4 regions of the Streptomyces sp. RLA012 genome follow, and region 2 is predicted to be linked to each of the others. Evidence: riboswitches for the same ligand, from Rfam matches in the RefSeq annotation. Region 2 holds a riboswitch; each other region holds the start of a gene.
What was found. A riboswitch is a leader RNA that binds a small molecule or an ion and turns the genes downstream of it on or off. The one in region 2 is predicted to bind cyclic di-AMP.
Positions count from the first base shown of each region.

Region 1 (4,204 bases), 2.2 Mb from region 2:
CCTTGGCCTCGCCCGCGTCGGTGAGACGGTCTATCTCGTCGGCGACGAACTGGGCCTCGTCGTGCTCGGTGTCGGCGACATACCCGGTGATGTTCGAACCGGCGCCCGCGTTGGTCCACAGGTTCTTGGGGCGGCGGGATTCGTTGCGCTCGATGACCGCGTTGGCGGCGGACAGGATCGTCTGGGTCGAGCGGTAGTTCTGTTCGAGGAGGATCGTCGTCGCGTCCGGGTAGTCCTCCTCGAACTGGAGGATGTTGCGGATGGTCGCGCCGCGGAAGGCGTAGATCGACTGGTCGGCGTCGCCCACGACGCACAGCTCGGCGGGGCCGAGGTCGCCCGCGGCGGACGGCACGTCCTCGGGCCGGTCGTCGGCGGCGGCCGGGCCGACGAGCTCCCTGACCAGGGCGTACTGCGCGTGGTTCGTGTCCTGGTACTCGTCGACCAGGACGTGGCGGAAGCGGCGGCGGTAGTGCTCGGCGACGTCCGGGAAGGCGCGCAGCAGGTTGACCGTGGTCATGATCAGGTCGTCGAAGTCGAGCGCGTTGGCCTCACGCAGCCGCGACTGGTACATCGCGTAGGCCTGGGCGAGGGTCTTCTCGAAACCGTCGGCGGCCTGGGCGGCGAAGTCCTCCTCGTCGATCAGCTCGTTCTTCAGGTTCGAGATCTTGGCGCTGAAGGACTTCGGCGGGAAGCGCTTCGGATCGAGGTCCAGATCACGGCAGACGAGCGCCATCAGACGCTTGCTGTCGGCGGCGTCGTAGATCGAGAAGGACGACGTGAAGCCGAGCTGCTTGCTCTCCCGGCGCAGGATCCGCACACACGCGCTGTGGAAGGTCATCACCCACATCGCGTGGGCGCGCGGGCCGACGAGGTGCTCGACGCGCTCCTTCATCTCGCCCGCGGCCTTGTTCGTGAAGGTGATCGCGAGGATCTGGCCGGGGTGGACCTGGCGCTCGCCCAGCAGATGCGCGATCCGGTGCGTGAGCACCCGGGTCTTGCCGGAGCCGGCGCCGGCCACGATGAGCAGGGGGGAGCCGGAGTGCACCACGGCCGCACGCTGGTTCTCGTTCAGCCCGTCCAGCAGGGCCGCCGGGTCCACGGCGGGGCGGGGCGCGCCGTCGCGGTAGTACGCGTCCCGGCTCGCGGGCACGTCGAAACGGCCGCCGAACAAGTCGTCCGGAAGCGGCTCCGGCGCCCCGTCCTCGGGCGGCGGCGGGGGCTCTTCCTCGTGGGCCCCGGAGGGCTGGAGGTCCGCCAGGAAGCTGTCGTCAAAGAGGCTGCTCATCGCTCTCCGAGTTTAGGCCGCCCCACTGACAACCCGCGGCCACCCTGGAAACCCGACCGGTTTTTCCGTGGCCGCGGGCCGTCCCTCCCCCTCCGCACCCCGCCGTCACCGCCTAGATCCATTCCCTTACGGTCAGCCACGACCAGCGGCACCCAACATCAAGGTCACGAAAATGTATCGGGCATATCGCACATCAAACTTCACAGAACACTTATGAGTTGGCTAGCGTGCCCGGCAGACCGCTCGACAGCAACCGGCGAACGTCGTCGGGCCGTGCGGTCTCCGCCGAGTCCGGTACGCCCACGAGGCAGCCGGAGCCGGGGACCCAACCGACTTTGGGGTGAATCGGTCCAATTGTCCCACGGGGCAAGGACCGTAGGGCAAACCTTCCGGAAGCACCCGCCCGAACCCGACAGCTAACTCGGTAGGCGGAGGACGGAAGGAGTCGCCTCTCTTGGCGTCGCATCGCAAGTGGAGTCCTATGGGTACGCGCATAGCGGGTATACGGACCCCTGCCCTCGCCACGGCGGCCCTCACCTCCGTGGCCCTGCTCTCCCAGACGGCGAACGCCGCGCCCTCGGCCGATTCCAAGCCGAGCGTCGAAGAGGTCGAGAAGAAGGTCGACGACCTCTACCACCAGGCCGAGACGGCGACCGACAAGTACAACGCGACCCGGGAGAAGACCGCGCAGCAGCGCAAGCGGGTCGACTCCCTCCTCGACGACGTGGCCCAGCGCACCGAGAAGCTGAACACCGCGCGTGAGGAGCTGGGTTCGTTCGCCGCGGCCCAGTACCGCACCGGTGCCGCCGCCCCCGACACCGCGAGCTTCCTGCTGGCCGACAATCCGCAGGACTACTTCGACCAGACCCAGCTGATGGACCGTCTGACCACCCGCCAGAAGGCGGCCGTCGACGACTACGTCACCGAGCAGGCCGCCACCACGAAGAAGCGCGCGGAGGCCTCCGAGAGCCTGCAGACGCTCACCACGACGCAGAGCGCGCTGAAGACGTCCAAGGCCGACGTGCAGCGCAAGCTGGCGGAGGCGCGCGACCTGCTCTCCAAGCTGACCGCCGAGGAGAAGGCGCGGCTCGCGGCGATCGAGCAGAAGAAGCGGGAGGCGGCCGACCGCAAGGCGGCGGAGCTGGCGCAGCAACAGGCCGCGGCGGAGAAGAAGGCCCAGGAGGCGGCGGCCCAGCAGCAGACGGGCTCCGGCACCACAAGCACCTCCGGAACCACGGGGACCACCGGCACCACCGGGACCACCGGCACCTCGGCCACCGACGCCTCCTACACCGTCAAGGCCGACAAGGCCATCGCCTTCGCCCGCACCCAGATCGGCAAGCCGTACGTGTGGGGCGCGACCGGGCCGGGCTCGTACGACTGCTCCGGCCTCACCCAGGCCGCCTGGAAGGCCGCGGGCGTCAGCCTCCCGCGCACCACCTATGACCAGGTCAAAGCGGGCAGCACCGTCCCTCTCTCCGACATCAGGCCCGGTGACCTCGTCTTCTTCTACGACGACATCAGCCACGTCGGCCTGTACATCGGCAACGGCATGATGATCCACGCGCCCAAGCCGGGTGCGTACGTCCGCGAGGAGTCGATCTTCTACGGCGGCGAGTCGATCATCCACAGCGTGGTGCGTCCGGCGTAGCGCTACGGCGCCGGGCACGCGCGCGTGAGGGCTGATCGAGCTCCACGCGCGCGTGCCCCGCGGGCAACCCGCTCGAAGGTCCCTAGCATCGGGCCCATGCCAGCCACCTCCCCGCCCCGCATCTGGTCGGCCCGACTGCGCACCGGGTGGGCGGAGTGTTCGCCCGGCGCCGGAGCCGCCGTGCTGGCCACCGGCATCATCTCGGTCGGGCTGCGGCTGACCGGCCACGAGACGCTCTCCCGGATCGCGCTGGCCCTGACGGCCCTCGGCTGGCTCGGGCTCGCCGCGGACTTCGTCGTACGGCTGCTGCGCGAGCGGGAGCGGTGGGTCACGGAGGCCGGCACGCCCGCCGCGCTCACCGCGGTCGCGGCGACCACCGTGCTCGGCACCCGGCTGGTCGCGCTCGGCTGGGAGGTACCGGCCGAGGCCCTGCTCGCCCTGTCGGCCGTGCTCTGGCCCGGGCTGCTCCTCCTGGTCGTACGGCGTCTGCGGCCTCGTACGCCCGGAGCGGTGTTCCTCGGGTGTGTGGCCACGGAGGGGCTCGCGGTGCTGGCCGCCGCGCTCGCCCCGGCGGTACGCGCGGACTGGCTGGCGCACGCCGCGCTGGTGCTGTTCTGGCTGGGGATCGTGCTGTATGTGGTGGCGCTGCTGTACTTCGACTATCGCGAGGTCGCTGTGGGGGCCGGGGACCACTGGATCGCCGGCGGTGCGCTGGCCATCTCGGCGCTGGCCGGGGCGGAGCTGATCGGCGCACACCGGGCGAACCCGTACCTGTGGAACGACGACGACAACCGCGTGCTGCACGGCGTGAGCGGCGGCCTGCTCGCGCTCGCGCTGGGCTTCTACGTCGTCCTGGCCGTCGCGGAACTGCTGCGGCCTCGCCTGCGCCACGACGTGCGGCGCTGGGCGACCGTGTTCCCGATGGGCATGACGGCGGTGGCGGCCCTGTCGGTCGCGACCGCCCTCGACGTCCTGTGGCTCAAGGGGCTCGGACAGGTGCTGCTGTGGATCGCGGTGGCGGCGTGGCTGGTGGTGGCGGCCGGAACCGTCACGCGCCCGCGGGAGGCGTAGGCGTAGCACTCGCGGAAGGCACGGCGCTCACGGGAGGCACAGTGGTCGCGGAAGCCGCGGCCCTGGAGGGAGCCGTGGACCTGAGGGGAGAGAGCCGTGGACCTGGAGGAGCTGTCAGGTCCACAGCACCGCGATGAAGATGTTCGCCGTGGTCAGCAGCCCGACCAGCCCGAACAGGCCCTTCTCCACCTTCTCGT
Region 1 is NZ_JBWDPA010000002.1:4,600,404-4,604,607, forward strand. Features, by position in the region: gene RV986_RS20775 (ATP-dependent DNA helicase) at 1-1,285, opposite strand, end outside; cyclic di-AMP (ydaO/yuaA leader) riboswitch at 1,559-1,731, shown strand; gene RV986_RS20780 (C40 family peptidase) at 1,740-2,936, shown strand; gene RV986_RS20785 (tellurite resistance/C4-dicarboxylate transporter family protein) at 3,033-4,007, shown strand; gene RV986_RS20790 (hypothetical protein) at 4,122-4,204, opposite strand, start outside.
Region 1: another riboswitch for cyclic di-AMP. It lies ahead of RV986_RS20780 (C40 family peptidase); the one in region 2 lies ahead of RV986_RS31455 (transglycosylase family protein).

Region 2 (4,204 bases):
AGAGCGAGCAGCGCGGCCCGGCCGGTCAGACGGGAGCGGCGGGCCTGGCGCTTGGTCTGTGAGCGGTAGACCCGGGCCGCGGTCTGCTCGCCGAGCAGCCGCAGCCTGGTCGCGGTGGAGAACCGGTCCCTGTCCTTCACGGCCATGAGTCCCGCCTCCCCAGTGGTACCAGCCCGTCACGTGCGTACGTCCCCGCACACGGTACGGGACCGAGTACGGGGACGTACGTACGACTGGCTAAGGCTTGACCCTCGGCGGGTGTCAGCCCTTGCTGTGCCTACTGGTTCGCAGAGCGCTGTGCCTACTGGTTCGCAGAGCGCTGTGCCTACTGGTTCGCAGAGCGAAACCGCGGGAAGGCGCTACGCCCCGCGTACACCGCGGCGTCGTCGAGGATCTCCTCGATGCGCAGCAGCTGGTTGTACTTGGCGACGCGGTCCGAGCGGGCCGGGGCGCCGGTCTTGATCTGGCCGCAGTTCACCGCGACGGCGAGGTCGGCGATGGTGACGTCCTCGGTCTCGCCGGAGCGGTGGGACATCATGCACTTGAAGCCGTTGCGCTGGGCCATCTCGACGGCGTCCAGGGTCTCGGTCAGCGAGCCGATCTGGTTGACCTTGACGAGCAGGGCGTTCGCGGAGCCCTCCTCGATGCCGCGGGCCAGGCGCTCCGGGTTGGTGACGAAGAGGTCGTCGCCGACGATCTGGACCTTGTCGCCGATCCGGTCGGTGATGACCTTCCAGCCGGCCCAGTCGTCCTCGTACAGCGGGTCCTCGATGGAGACCAGCGGGTACGCGGAGACGAGCTCCTCGTAGTACTCCGTCATCTCGGCGGCCGAGCGGGACTTGCCCTCGAACTCGTACTTGCCGTCCTTGTAGAACTCGGACGCGGCGACGTCGAGCGCGAGCGCGATCTGCTCGCCGGGGATGTAGCCGGCCTGCTGGATGGCCTCGACGATGAGGTCGAGCGCGGCACGGTTGGACTCCAGGTTCGGCGCGAAACCGCCCTCGTCGCCCAGGCCGGTGGACAGGCCCTTGGTCTTCAGCACCTTCTTGAGGGTGTGGTAGACCTCGGCGCCCCAGCGCAGCGCCTCGGAGAAGGACTCCGCGCCGATCGGGGCGATCATGAACTCCTGGATGTCCACGTTGGAGTCGGCGTGCGAGCCGCCGTTCAGGATGTTCATCATCGGAACGGGCAGCAGGTGCGCGTTCGGACCGCCGAGGTAGCGGAACAGGGGCAGGTCGCTGGCCTCGGAGGCGGCGTGCGCGACGGCGAGCGAGACGCCGAGGATGGCGTTGGCGCCGAGCGAGCCCTTGTTGTCGGTGGCGTCCAGGTCGAACATCGCCTGGTCGATCAGGCGCTGCTCGGTGGCGTCGTAGCCGACGAGCTCCGGGCCGATCTGCTCGATGACGGCGAGGACGGCCTTCTCGACACCCTTGCCGCCGTAACGGTTGGGGTCACCGTCACGCAGCTCGATGGCCTCGAAGGCACCCGTGGAGGCGCCGGACGGGACGGCGGCACGACCAGTGCTGCCGTCGTCGAGGCCGACCTCGACCTCGACCGTGGGGTTGCCTCGGGAGTCCAGGATTTCCCGGGCTACGACGACGTCGATGGACGGCACGAGCATCTCCTTCTGGGATGTGACGCGGGTACGCGAGACCTGTGATGGCTTCGCGACATGAGCCTAACCGCCTGAGGGGGATCGGCCAGCCGGTCGCCCACCTCTTGGGCAGAACTGAACGTACACATTGTTCCAGAACGGAACAAAAACGGAAACAAAAATCCCCGCTCCGGTGCGTACGGGGGAACGCGCACCGGAGCGGGGGCCCGTGGGGACGGGGGTGGTCCTCCTCGGTGTCTCCAGTGTGGAGACCCCTTCTATGCGGGACCTGTCATTCAGCTGAGGTGAAGCTGCCGATCATCAGCTGAGGTGGAGCTGCTGACCCGGGTAGATGAAGTCCGCGTCGTCGATGATGTCCTTGTTCAGCTTGAACAGCTGCTGCCAGCCGCCCTTGACCTTCTTCTTCTCGGCGATCGAGCTGAGGGTGTCGCCCTTGACGACCTTGTACTCGCCGTCACCCTTCTCGACCTTCTTGCCCGCCGGGGTGGGCACGGTCCTCTCGGCGGACGGACGCGACGCCGAACGGGAGGCCGCGGTGTCCGTCGAGCGGGTGGTGGTACTGGTGCTCGGCGAGCCGTTCGACGAGGAACCGTTCGACGAGGAGCCGTTCGAGTTCGAGGAGGACGAGTGCGACGGGGTGCTCGTGCCGCCGGTGTACGCGGCGCCCGACAGGCCCGTGCCACAGGTCGGCCAGGCGCCCTTGCCCTGCGCGGCGAGGACCTTCTCGCCGATGGCGATCTGCTCGGACCTGGAGGCCTGGTTGGCGGCGGAGGCGTACGCGGTGCCGCCGTACGCGGCCCAGGTGGAGGCCGAGAACTGCAGTCCGCCGTAGTAGCCGTTGCCGGTGTTGATGGACCAGTTGCCGCCGGACTCGCACTGGGCGACGGTGTCCCACTGGGAGGCGGTGGCGGCGGAGGCGTTGCCGGCCGCCATGAGCGGGGCGGCGATGGCGACACCGGTGACACCGGCGAGCGTGGCGACACGGGTGGTTTTGTTCGGGCGGCGGTGCTTGCCCTTGCTGGAAAACAGCATGGAGAGATCCCCTCACCGACGCCTGCGAGGTGAGCTGTCGGGTTCGGGCGGGTGAGTGCCCGGCCGTGCGCTCTGGGCGCACGGCTTCACCCCAAGCCGCTCCGGTCAACTACCGGGCGCGGCACTTACCTTGGGTCCCCCGCTCCTGCCTACGGCGCTGACGCGTCGACTGTTCCCGTACGGCCGCTGGCAGGATTCGGCGTTGCGACCGTCGGGGCCCGCTGAGGCGAGCGGTGTTGACCGTAAGCAGCCGATCGGCTGAATTCCAAAGACGATCAGGGTCTTTGAGATCCATCTCTCACTCGCACTAAACCGGACATTCTCCAGCGAACCATGACGCGAACTGCCCCTACTTTTCGCCCGATTCAGTACCAACTGCAAGGCTCTGACCGGGGCGGATGAGGTCCGGGTCGACGCCGACCGCCTTCTTGTTCTCGGCGTACAGCTCGGCCCATCCGCCTTCGAGGTCAAGGGCGTCGGCGATGGTCCACAGATTGTCTCCGGCGCGGACGACGTACGAGCCGTCGATGACATCGCGGGCGGTGCCGGTACCCCGAGAGGTGTGCCGGTCGGAGGAGTCGTCGGTACGGCCGTCCAGCGCGCTGTCGGTGGTGGCGTCGGTGGTGTCCTCGTCGGCGCTGCCGCCGCGGTGGCGCCCGGCGCCGGTCGTCGCGCTCTCGGTCGTGGCCGAAGAGTCGCCGCCCTGACCGGAGTTGTCCGAGGTGCCGCTCTTCGTCGTCGCCGTCCCGCTGCCGTCGGCCTTCGTCGTACCCTCGGTCGCATTCGCCGACGAACCGGACGAACCAGAGGAATCTGAGGAATCAGAGGAATCAGAGGAATCAGAGGAACTGGACGACTTCGTGGAATTCGACGAACCGGAGGAACTGGAGGAACTGGACGAACTGGAGGAGTCGTTCGCCACACCCGTGTCGACCGCGACCTCACCCGAGTTCCTGCTGAGTCCGGAGAGCGGTCCACAGGTGGGCCAGGCGACGAGACCCTTGGCGTCGAGGAGCTTCTCGGCGATGGCTATCTGCTGCGAGCGGCTGGCCTCGTCGGCACTCGGCGCATACATGAGGCCGCCGTACCTCTCCCAGTCCTTCTGGGTCATCTGCAGTCCGCCGTAATACCCGTTGCCGCTGTCGGCGCTCCACTGGCCGGCGCTCTCGCACTCCGCGACCCGGTCCCAGGTGGTGCCGTCGGCGGCGTTCGCGCTCGCGGCGCCGAGCAACGGGATCGCGATGGCGGATCCGGTCACTCCTGCCGCGACGATGAGGGCCGGAGCCTGACGGGGGCGACGATGGCGGCCGTTCCCGGAGAGCATGCGGAAACCTTTCGCGTGACAGCAGTTGACTACGCGACGAACGAGTCGCGTTGACGAGTGAACGTATCCGCACCCGAACACTTGTCACAAGTCGATGCAGCGTAGATCACGTGAAGATTACAGAGTTGAGGAAGTGTCAGCTTGGGCCGCCGGTCGGCGTATGGTCGTCGGCCGCCGCTACGCCCCGACCGGAGGTGTGAACTCCACCGGAAGCGTGCGCAATCCGCGCATAA
Region 2 is NZ_JBWDPA010000002.1:6,825,470-6,829,673, reverse strand. Features, by position in the region: gene RV986_RS31465 (FtsB family cell division protein) at 1-146, opposite strand, end outside; gene eno (phosphopyruvate hydratase) at 326-1,621, opposite strand; gene RV986_RS31455 (transglycosylase family protein) at 1,916-2,647, opposite strand; cyclic di-AMP (ydaO/yuaA leader) riboswitch at 2,652-2,814, opposite strand; gene RV986_RS31450 (LysM peptidoglycan-binding domain-containing protein) at 2,997-3,971, opposite strand; gene RV986_RS31445 (cytochrome P450 family protein) at 4,149-4,204, opposite strand, start outside.

Region 3 (4,204 bases), 3.8 Mb from region 2:
CGCCGTGAAGCGCGTCCTCGACATCACCGCCGAGGAGGTCCAGGAGGTCGCCAAGTCCCGCCTGCGCCCCGACAACCGTGCGGTGCTGGTGTACGAACCGATCGCTGCCGAGACCACCGAAGAGGACGAGGAGGCGGCGAAGTGACCGAGCTCGCCACCATGGACTTCCACCCGCGGCCCCAGGCGGGCCGGCCCAAGCCCTGGGCCTTCCCCGCACCCGAGCGCGGCACACTGGACAACGGCCTGACCGTGCTGCGCTGCCACCGTCCCGGCCAGCAGGTCGTCGCCGTAGAGGTGCTGCTCGCCGCGCCGCTGGAGGCCGAGCCCGCGGGCCTCGACGGCGTCGCCACGATCATGGCGCGTGCCTTCTCGGAGGGCACCGACAAGCTGTCCGCCGAGGAGTTCGCCGCCGAGCTGGAGCGCTGCGGCGCCACCCTCGACGCGCACGCCGACCACCCCGGCGTACGGCTGTCGCTCGAAGTGCCCGTCTCGCGCCTGCCCAAGGCGCTCGGTCTGCTCGCCGACGCCCTGAGGGCACCGGCCTTCGCGGACAGCGAGGTCGAGCGGCTGGTGCGCAACCGGCTCGACGAGATCCCGCACGAGACGGCCAACCCGGCCCGTCGCGCCGCCAAGGAGCTCTCCAAGCAGCTGTTCCCGGCGTCCTCGCGCATGTCGCGCCCGCGTCAGGGCACCGAGGAGACCGTCCAGAAGATCGACTCGGGGGCCGTGCGCGCCTTCTACGACCGGCATGTACGCCCGGCCACGGCCACCGCCGTGATCGTCGGCGACCTGACCGGTGTCGACCTCGACGCGCTGCTCGCGGAGACCCTCGGCGACTGGACCGGCTCGTTCGCCGAGCCGCGCCCCGTGCCGTCGGTGACCGCGGACGACACCGGTCGGGTGATCATCGTGGACCGTCCGGGCGCGGTGCAGACGCAGCTGCTCATCGGCCGCGTCGGCGCCGACCGGCACGACCGCGTCTGGCCCGCCCAGGTGCTCGGCACCTACTGCCTCGGTGGCACCCTCACCTCGCGTCTGGACCGTGTCCTGCGCGAGGAGAAGGGCTACACCTACGGTGTGCGGGCGTTCGGCCAGGTCCTGCGCGCCGCGCCGGACGGAACCGGCATCGCGATGCTCGCCATCAGCGGCTCCGTGGACACCCCGAACAGCGGCCCGGCGCTCGACGACCTCTGGAAGGTGCTGCGCACCCTCGCCGCCGAGGGGCTGACGGACGCCGAGCGCGATGTCGCCGTGCAGAACCTGGTCGGTGTGGCACCGCTCAAGTTCGAGACCGCGGCGGCCGTCGCGGGAACGCTCGCGGACCAGGTGGAGCAGTACCTGCCGGACGACTACCAGGCGACGCTGTACCAGCAGCTCGCCGCGACCGGCACCGTGGAGGCCACCGCGGCCGCCGTGAGCGCCTTCCCGGTGGACCGTCTGGTGACCGTCCTGGTGGGCGACGCGGCGCAGATCGAGGAGCCCGTCAAGGCTCTCGGAATCGGTGAAGTGACCGTCGTGACGGCGGAGTAGAACGCGGAACAGAACATGCAGCCGAACGCGGAGTAGAACAGCACGACTCCCAGGGGCCCGGGTGACCGCAGAGTCGCCCGGGCTCTCGTCTGCCCGGACTTGAGCCCCAAGATGTCCGTATTGATAGGGAGGTTGCCTGTCTGCCCTGTGGCATGCACTACAAAAGTCGTGATCCGTTTGTCGATTGAAAGTTGCCCCGTTTAGCGTCGGTGCGGCTGTTCGCCAGGCAGTGCGCCGCGCCCGCGGCACCGGACAGTCATCGCCGAGTCCCCGTACGGCGCGAGCCAGGGGAGCCGGGGACCCACACGCAGTCCCTGGGGTGAATCGGACGCCCTCCCGAGAGGGGATCCGTAGGAGACCTTCCTGCTCCGAACCCGTCAGCTAACCCGGTAGGCGAGAGGGAAGGAAAGGATCAACCTCTCCATGGCGTTCACCTGTGGCCCCGGGAAACACCGGCGTCCGAGCCGCGCGAAGCGCACCACCACGAACGCCGTCGGCGTCGCCGCGCTCACCACCACCGGTGTCATCGGAACCCTGGCCGCTCCGGCGTTCGCCGCGGACACCTCCGTCGAGCAGACCGGGCTGAACCAGGCCGTCACGATCGGTGACTCGGTCGCCGCCAAGATCGACGCGCAGGCCGCCGCCCAGCAGCAGGCCGCCGACGAGGCCGTCGCGAAGAAGCAGGCCGAGGAGGCCGCGCGGAAGCAGGCCGCCCTGGAGGCGAAGAAGGAGCGCGAGGCCAAGGACCGCGCCGCCCGTGCCGCCGAGCGCAAGCGCCTGAACACCTTCGTCCTGCCGATCACCGGCTCGTACATCTCCACCGGCTACAAGACCGGCGGCAGCCTCTGGTCGTCCGGCAGCCACACCGGTGTCGACTTCCACGCCGCGTCCGGAACCTCGGTGCACGCCGTCGGCTCCGGCACGGTCGTCACGGCCGGCTGGGGCGGTGCCTACGGCAACCAGATCGTCATCAAGATGAACGACGGCACCTACACGATGTACGGGCACCTGTCGTCCATCGGCGTCTCCGTGGGGCAGACGGTCACCCCCGGGCAGCGGATAGGCCTCTCCGGGGCCACCGGAAACACCACCGGGCCGCACCTCCACTTCGAGGCGCGCACGACGGCGGAGTACGGCTCCGACATGGACCCCGTCGGCTACCTCCGCTCGCACGGAGTGAACATCTGACGACCGGCGTCAGTACTTCCGAAGCCCCGGCTCACCCCGAGCCGGGGCTTCGTCGTTTCGAACGGCTGTCTGTCCAAAAAATATCCATGGATTCCGGCCCGCCATCGGAAATTCCGGTTCTCTGCAATAGAGTCGGTGAACAAGCGTCAATCGACCGCGTTTCGCGGGGATTAAGGCGGAGGTCCGGTCATGCGCATTCCCGCGCACTCGGTATGCACGGCGATCCGCGACGACATCGTCGCGGGTGTCTACGAGCGCGGCAGCCGGCTCACCGAGGAACTGCTCGCGCGACGCTACGGCGTCTCGCGCGTCCCCGTGCGCGAGGCCCTGCGCACCCTGGAGGCCGAAGGCTTCGTCGTCACCCGCCGCCACGCGGGCGCCTGTGTCGCGGAGCCCACCGAGCAGGAGGCCGCGGACCTGCTGGAGATGCGCATGCTCCTGGAGCCGCTGGGCGCCGCCAGGGCCGCGCAGCGCCGTACCGAGGCCCACCTCAAGGTGCTGCGAGGCCTGGTCAGGCTGGGTCAGGAGCGGGCCAGGAGGGGGAACAGCGAGGATCTGCGCTCGCTGGGCGGCTGGTTCCACGAGACGCTCGCACAGGCGTCCGGAAGCCCCGCGCTGACCTCCACGCTGGGCCAGCTGCGGCACAAGATCGCCTGGATGTACGCGGTCGAGGCGCCGGCCAATCCGGCCGAGTCCTGGGCGGAGCACGGCGGGATCGTGGACGCGGTGGCGCGCGGCGACAGTGAGCGGGCGCGGGCCGTCACGGCGCTGCACACCGAGCGCGCGACGGTCGCGCACCGGCTGCGCTTTCCCGGCGGGGGAGACCGCCCGGAGCGTGTGAGGACTTCGCAACATCCCGTAAACATGACGGGCCTGCGGCATTAACACCGGCACCGTATACAAAGAGGAGTAATTCGCGGGGGATTACTTTTGCTGCCCGCAATTCGAAAAAGCGAAGAGCCCGCCCGATGTTTTCAGGCGAGCCCTTCGATATGTGTGCCGGGCGATGTCTTTTGGTGTGAAGACCGCCGCCACGATCAATTGACGACCTCCGCCGGGCGGGATCTTCAGACGGTCTCGGGGAGCTCCTCGAGACCCTCGGCCACCAGCTTCGCCAGCCGGTCGAGCGCGGCGTCCGCGCCCTCGGCGTCGGAGGCGAGGACGATCTCCTCGCCGCCCTGGGCGCCCAGGCCGAGGACCGCCAGCATGGAGGCCGCGTTGACGGGGTTGCCCTCCGCCTTGGCGATCGTCACGGGGATACCGGAGGCCGTGGCCGCCCGGACGAAGATGGAGGCGGGACGGGCGTGGAGGCCCTCGGCCCAGCCGACGTTGACGCGGCGCTCAGCCATGTGATGCTGCCCTTCGGTGTTCAGGGTTGTCTAGACCAGTGTTCCACAACGTGAAGCGTGCCCGGAGCAGGCATCGATCCTGCCCCGAACCCGGCGTCGGAGCCCGGCCTGGATCCGACTTCGGTGGCCCCAGCCTG
Region 3 is NZ_JBWDPA010000002.1:3,014,650-3,018,853, reverse strand. Features, by position in the region: gene RV986_RS13845 (M16 family metallopeptidase) at 1-145, shown strand, start outside; gene RV986_RS13840 (M16 family metallopeptidase) at 142-1,530, shown strand; cyclic di-AMP (ydaO/yuaA leader) riboswitch at 1,781-1,941, shown strand; gene RV986_RS13835 (M23 family metallopeptidase) at 1,954-2,718, shown strand; gene RV986_RS13830 (GntR family transcriptional regulator) at 2,908-3,603, shown strand; gene RV986_RS13825 (HPr family phosphocarrier protein) at 3,786-4,067, opposite strand.
Region 3: another riboswitch for cyclic di-AMP. It lies ahead of RV986_RS13835 (M23 family metallopeptidase); the one in region 2 lies ahead of RV986_RS31455 (transglycosylase family protein).

Region 4 (4,204 bases), 760 kb from region 2:
TAGCTCGCTGGGCTCATAACCCAGAGGTCGCAGGTTCAAATCCTGTCCCCGCTACTGAAGGCCAAGGGCCGGAACTCGGAAACGAGTTCCGGCCCTTGGTTTTTCCTCTCCCGTCGAAGTCTCCCGTCGAAGTCTCCCGTCGGAGTCTCCCGTCGAGGCCTCCCGTCGAGCTCTCCCTGTCGAGTTCCCTCTGCTGAGTCTTCCCTGCCGAGTTTCCCTTGCCGAGTTTTCCCTGCCGAGCCGACTTTCTGTAGTCTTCCGATCACTATGAGTCGTCTTCGGTGGCTGATGCGGCAGGGATCGGCGCTCGCGCTGCTGCTCGCCGCGTGCGCGTTGTTCCTCGGGGCCTGCCACGGCGGCCGCGACTTCCTGCCGCACGGCGGGACCGTCATCGCCCCGGCCGGGTACCACCACGGATGCGGCGGTACCGAGAGGTGTCCCGCCTGATCGGCGCCACCCCGGTGCGTCCCTCGGTCGGGCCACCGGATTCGCCCTCCGCCCCCGCTCCGGGAAACCTGGACGGGTGGGGCAGCGAGGAGGTGCGCAGCAGGCCGACGAGCCGCATGACGGGGCGCGCGGAGAGCCGAGCGACCGGTCAGGTGGACGGCCGCCCGGCGACCCCGTGCCCGATCCGGGGCCGGGGGACGAACCGACGCCCGGACCGGGCGGAGCGGACCGGAGAGGGATCTCGGACGCGCGGACCGTCGCACGGGCGCTGCCCGCGCTGCTGATCGTCGCAGGGATGGTCTACGACTACTACACCCCGTCGGCCTTCACCGCCGGCCCCCTCTTCACGGCCGCGCCCCTCGTGGCCGCCCCGTTCTTCTCGCTGCGCGGCACACTGCTCACCGGCGTCGCGGCGCTCGCCGGGGTGCTCGCGGTCCATATCAAGCTCGGTATCGCCCTCGGGGTGGGCGCGATCACGGAGGCCGTCACGGTGGCGACCGTCGCCGCGCTGGCCGTGCTCATCAACATCCTCGTGCGCCGCACCGGTGAACGGCTCGCCTCGGCCCACCAGATCGCCGAGGCGGCCCAGCGCGCCGTACTGCCGGAACCCGACGAACGCATCGGCGGGCTGGAGGTCGCGGCGCGCTACGAGGCCGCGCAGGCGGGCGCGTCCATCGGCGGTGACCTGTACGCGGTGCAGGACTCCCCGCACGGTGTACGGCTGATCGTGGGCGACGTACGCGGGAAGGGCATGGGCGCGGTGGCCGTCGTGGCGGTGGTCATCGGGGCGTTCCGGGAGGCGGCCGAGCAGGAGACGACCCTGGAGGCGGTCGCACAGCGGCTGGAGCGGGCGCTGACCCGCGGGGGTACCCGGCGCGACGACCTCGACGCCTCCGAGGGGTTCACCACCGCCGTCCTCGCGGAGATCCCGCACGAGGGCGATGTCGTACGGATCGTCAACCGCGGCCATCCGTCCCCGCTGCTCCTGCACGCGGACGGAACGCTGGACACGCTCGCCGCCGTGAACCCCGCACTGCCGCTCGGGATGGGCGAGTTGGGCACCTGGCCGGACCGCGCGCAGGAGACGCACTTCCCGCACGGTGCCATGTTCCTGCTCCACACGGACGGCCTGTCCGAGGCGCGCGACGCGCACGGGCGCTTCTACGACCCGGCCGCGCGCCTGGCCGGCCGGACCTTCCCGGGTCCCGACGCCCTGCTGACCACGCTCGCGGAGGAGGTCCGCCGGTACACGGGCGGCGCCCTGACGGACGACATGGCGCTGCTCGCCGTACGGCGGCCGTGCCCGCCACGGAGGCCTTCTTGATCATTGTCACGAGGGGTGATCGGGCGATGTCCCTCCGCGTAACAGGTGACGCACCGTCAAGCAACCCGGAAGTGGGGGCGCGCGGCCAACTCGCCCCGATTTTCGCCGGTCGTGACCTGTAAGTCCTGGCCAAGAGTCGTTAATGATCAGCACGAACGGCTTGGAATCCGGTACCCGAGTCTATTAACGTTCGATAACGCAGCGCGGTCGTCCCAGCCGTCACAAGAGTCGGCTCCGTGCGCACGCGCCGAATCCCGCAAGGGAACCGGGGAACCACCAACTTGGGGTGAATCGAGCGTCTTTCACGGTGGAGACACCGTGGGTTGACGCGCGTAGGAGACCTTCCTGCTCCGAACCCGTCAGCTAACCCGGTAGGCGAGAAGGAAGGAAAGGAGCACGCCCACGTGGCGTCCAACCGGCCCGCCCAGCCCACTTCGTTCGCGCCGAGCGACACTCAGACTTTTGGCTACGCCTACGGCAAGGACGGCAAGGACGAGGGCCCCTGGGAGGAGTGGAATCCCACCGCGGATTCCGTCCGTCCCGTCCGCGGCCGGCACCGCGTCTCCAAGCAGCGCGGGGGCGGACTCGCCCGTAGCTCCACGGTTCTGGGCGTCGGCGTCATAGCCGCCGTCGGCGCGGGTGGCATGGCCACCGCGGCGCCCGGCAAGCCCCCGGTGTCCATCTCGCTGCCCGACCTGGCCTCGGTCACCCAGTCCGCCAAGGCGTTGATCTCCGACGGCGGCTCCAGCACGCCGAAGGGCTCCGCCACCCCGCTCACCAGCGCCGGTGTGACGACTGCCGACGCCGCGCAGGGCAACAAGGACGCGGGCGAGGCGCTGCGCGCCCGCATCATCCAGCAGGCCGAGGCGCAGCAGGACCAGGTCGACAACGCGGCCCAGGCCGCCGCCGAGGCCGCCGCCACGAAGAAGGCGGTCGCGCTGGCCGCCCAGCAGCAGGACGACGCCAAGGCCAAGGCCGCCGCCGCGAAGCAGAAGGCGGCCGACGAGGCCAAGCAGAAGGCCGAGGCCGCGCGCCTCGCCGAGCTCGCCAAGAGCTACACGCTGCCGACCTCCTCGTACACCCTGACCTCCCGCTTCGGCGACGCCGGCTCCATGTGGTCCTCCGGCTACCACACCGGCCTCGACTTCGCGGCCCCCACCGGCACGCTGATCAAGGCGATCCACAGCGGCACCGTCACCGAGGCGGGCTGGGCCGGCTCGTACGGCTACCGCACGATCCTCACCCTCGACGACGGCACGGAGCTGTGGTTCTGTCACCAGTCCTCCATCAGTGTCGGCGTGGGGCAGAAGGTGGCCACCGGTGAGGTCATCGGGCGCGTGGGCGCGACCGGCAACGTGACCGGGCCGCACCTGCACCTGGAGGTCCACCCCGGCGCCGGCAGCGCGATCGACCCGATGGCGTGGCTGCAGAGCAAGGGCCTGAACCCCTGACGCCAGTGGTGCGGCGGCAGGCCTGAGTGCGGAATACGTCAGTCCGGTACGGGTGTTGAATTGAGGCATGACTTCTCTTCGCAAGCTCGGTTCCTCCGGCCTGGAGGTCTTCCCGCTCGCCCTCGGCGGCAACGTCTTCGGCTGGACCGCGGACGAGGCGCAGTCCTTCGCCGTGCTCGACGCGTACACGGCCGGGGGCGGCAACTTCGTCGACACCGCCGACGGCTACTCGGCCTGGGTTCCCGGCAACTCGGGCGGCGAATCGGAGACGATCATCGGCAAGTGGTTCGCCGCGCGCGGCAACCGCTCCGATGTCGTCCTGGCGACCAAGGTCGCCAGCCACCCCGAGTACAAGGGCCTGTCCCCGGCGAACATCAAGGCCGCTGCCGACGCCTCGCTGCGCCGCCTCGGCACGGACTACATCGACCTCTACTACACCCACTTCGACGACACCTCGGTGCCGGTCGAGGAGATCATCGGCGCGCTCGACGAGCTGGTCCGGGCCGGCAAGGTCCGGGAGATCGCCGCCTCCAACATCTCCGCCGAGCGGCTCGCGGAGTCCGTGGAGTTCTCCGACCGCGAGGGCCTCGCGCGCTACGTCGCCCTCCAGCCGCACTACAACCTCGTCTCGCGCGACACCTACGAGGGCCCGCTCCAGGAGGTCGCCTCCCGGACCGGCCTGGCCGCCGTCCCGTACTACGCGCTCGCGTCCGGCTTCCTCACCGGCAAGTACCGCCCGGGTACGACGGTCGACTCCGCGCGGGCCGCGGGCGCCGGCAAGCACCTCGAATCCGAGCGCGGCATCCGCGTCCTGGCCGCCCTCGACGAGGTCGCCGGGGCCCACGACGCCGAGGTCGCCACGGTCGCCCTGGCCTGGCTCGCCGCCCGGCCGACGGTCGCGGCGCCCATCGCCTCGGCACGGACGGTCGAGCAGCTTCCGGCGCTGCTGGCGGTGGCGGACCTGACCCTCACGGACGCGGAA
Region 4 is NZ_JBWDPA010000002.1:6,068,826-6,073,029, forward strand. Features, by position in the region: tRNA gene RV986_RS27805 (tRNA-Met) at 1-54, shown strand, start outside; gene RV986_RS27810 (hypothetical protein) at 268-447, shown strand; gene RV986_RS27815 (PP2C family protein-serine/threonine phosphatase) at 524-1,771, shown strand; cyclic di-AMP (ydaO/yuaA leader) riboswitch at 2,007-2,164, shown strand; gene RV986_RS27820 (M23 family metallopeptidase) at 2,176-3,222, shown strand; gene RV986_RS27825 (aldo/keto reductase) at 3,290-4,204, shown strand, end outside.
Region 4: another riboswitch for cyclic di-AMP. It lies ahead of RV986_RS27820 (M23 family metallopeptidase); the one in region 2 lies ahead of RV986_RS31455 (transglycosylase family protein).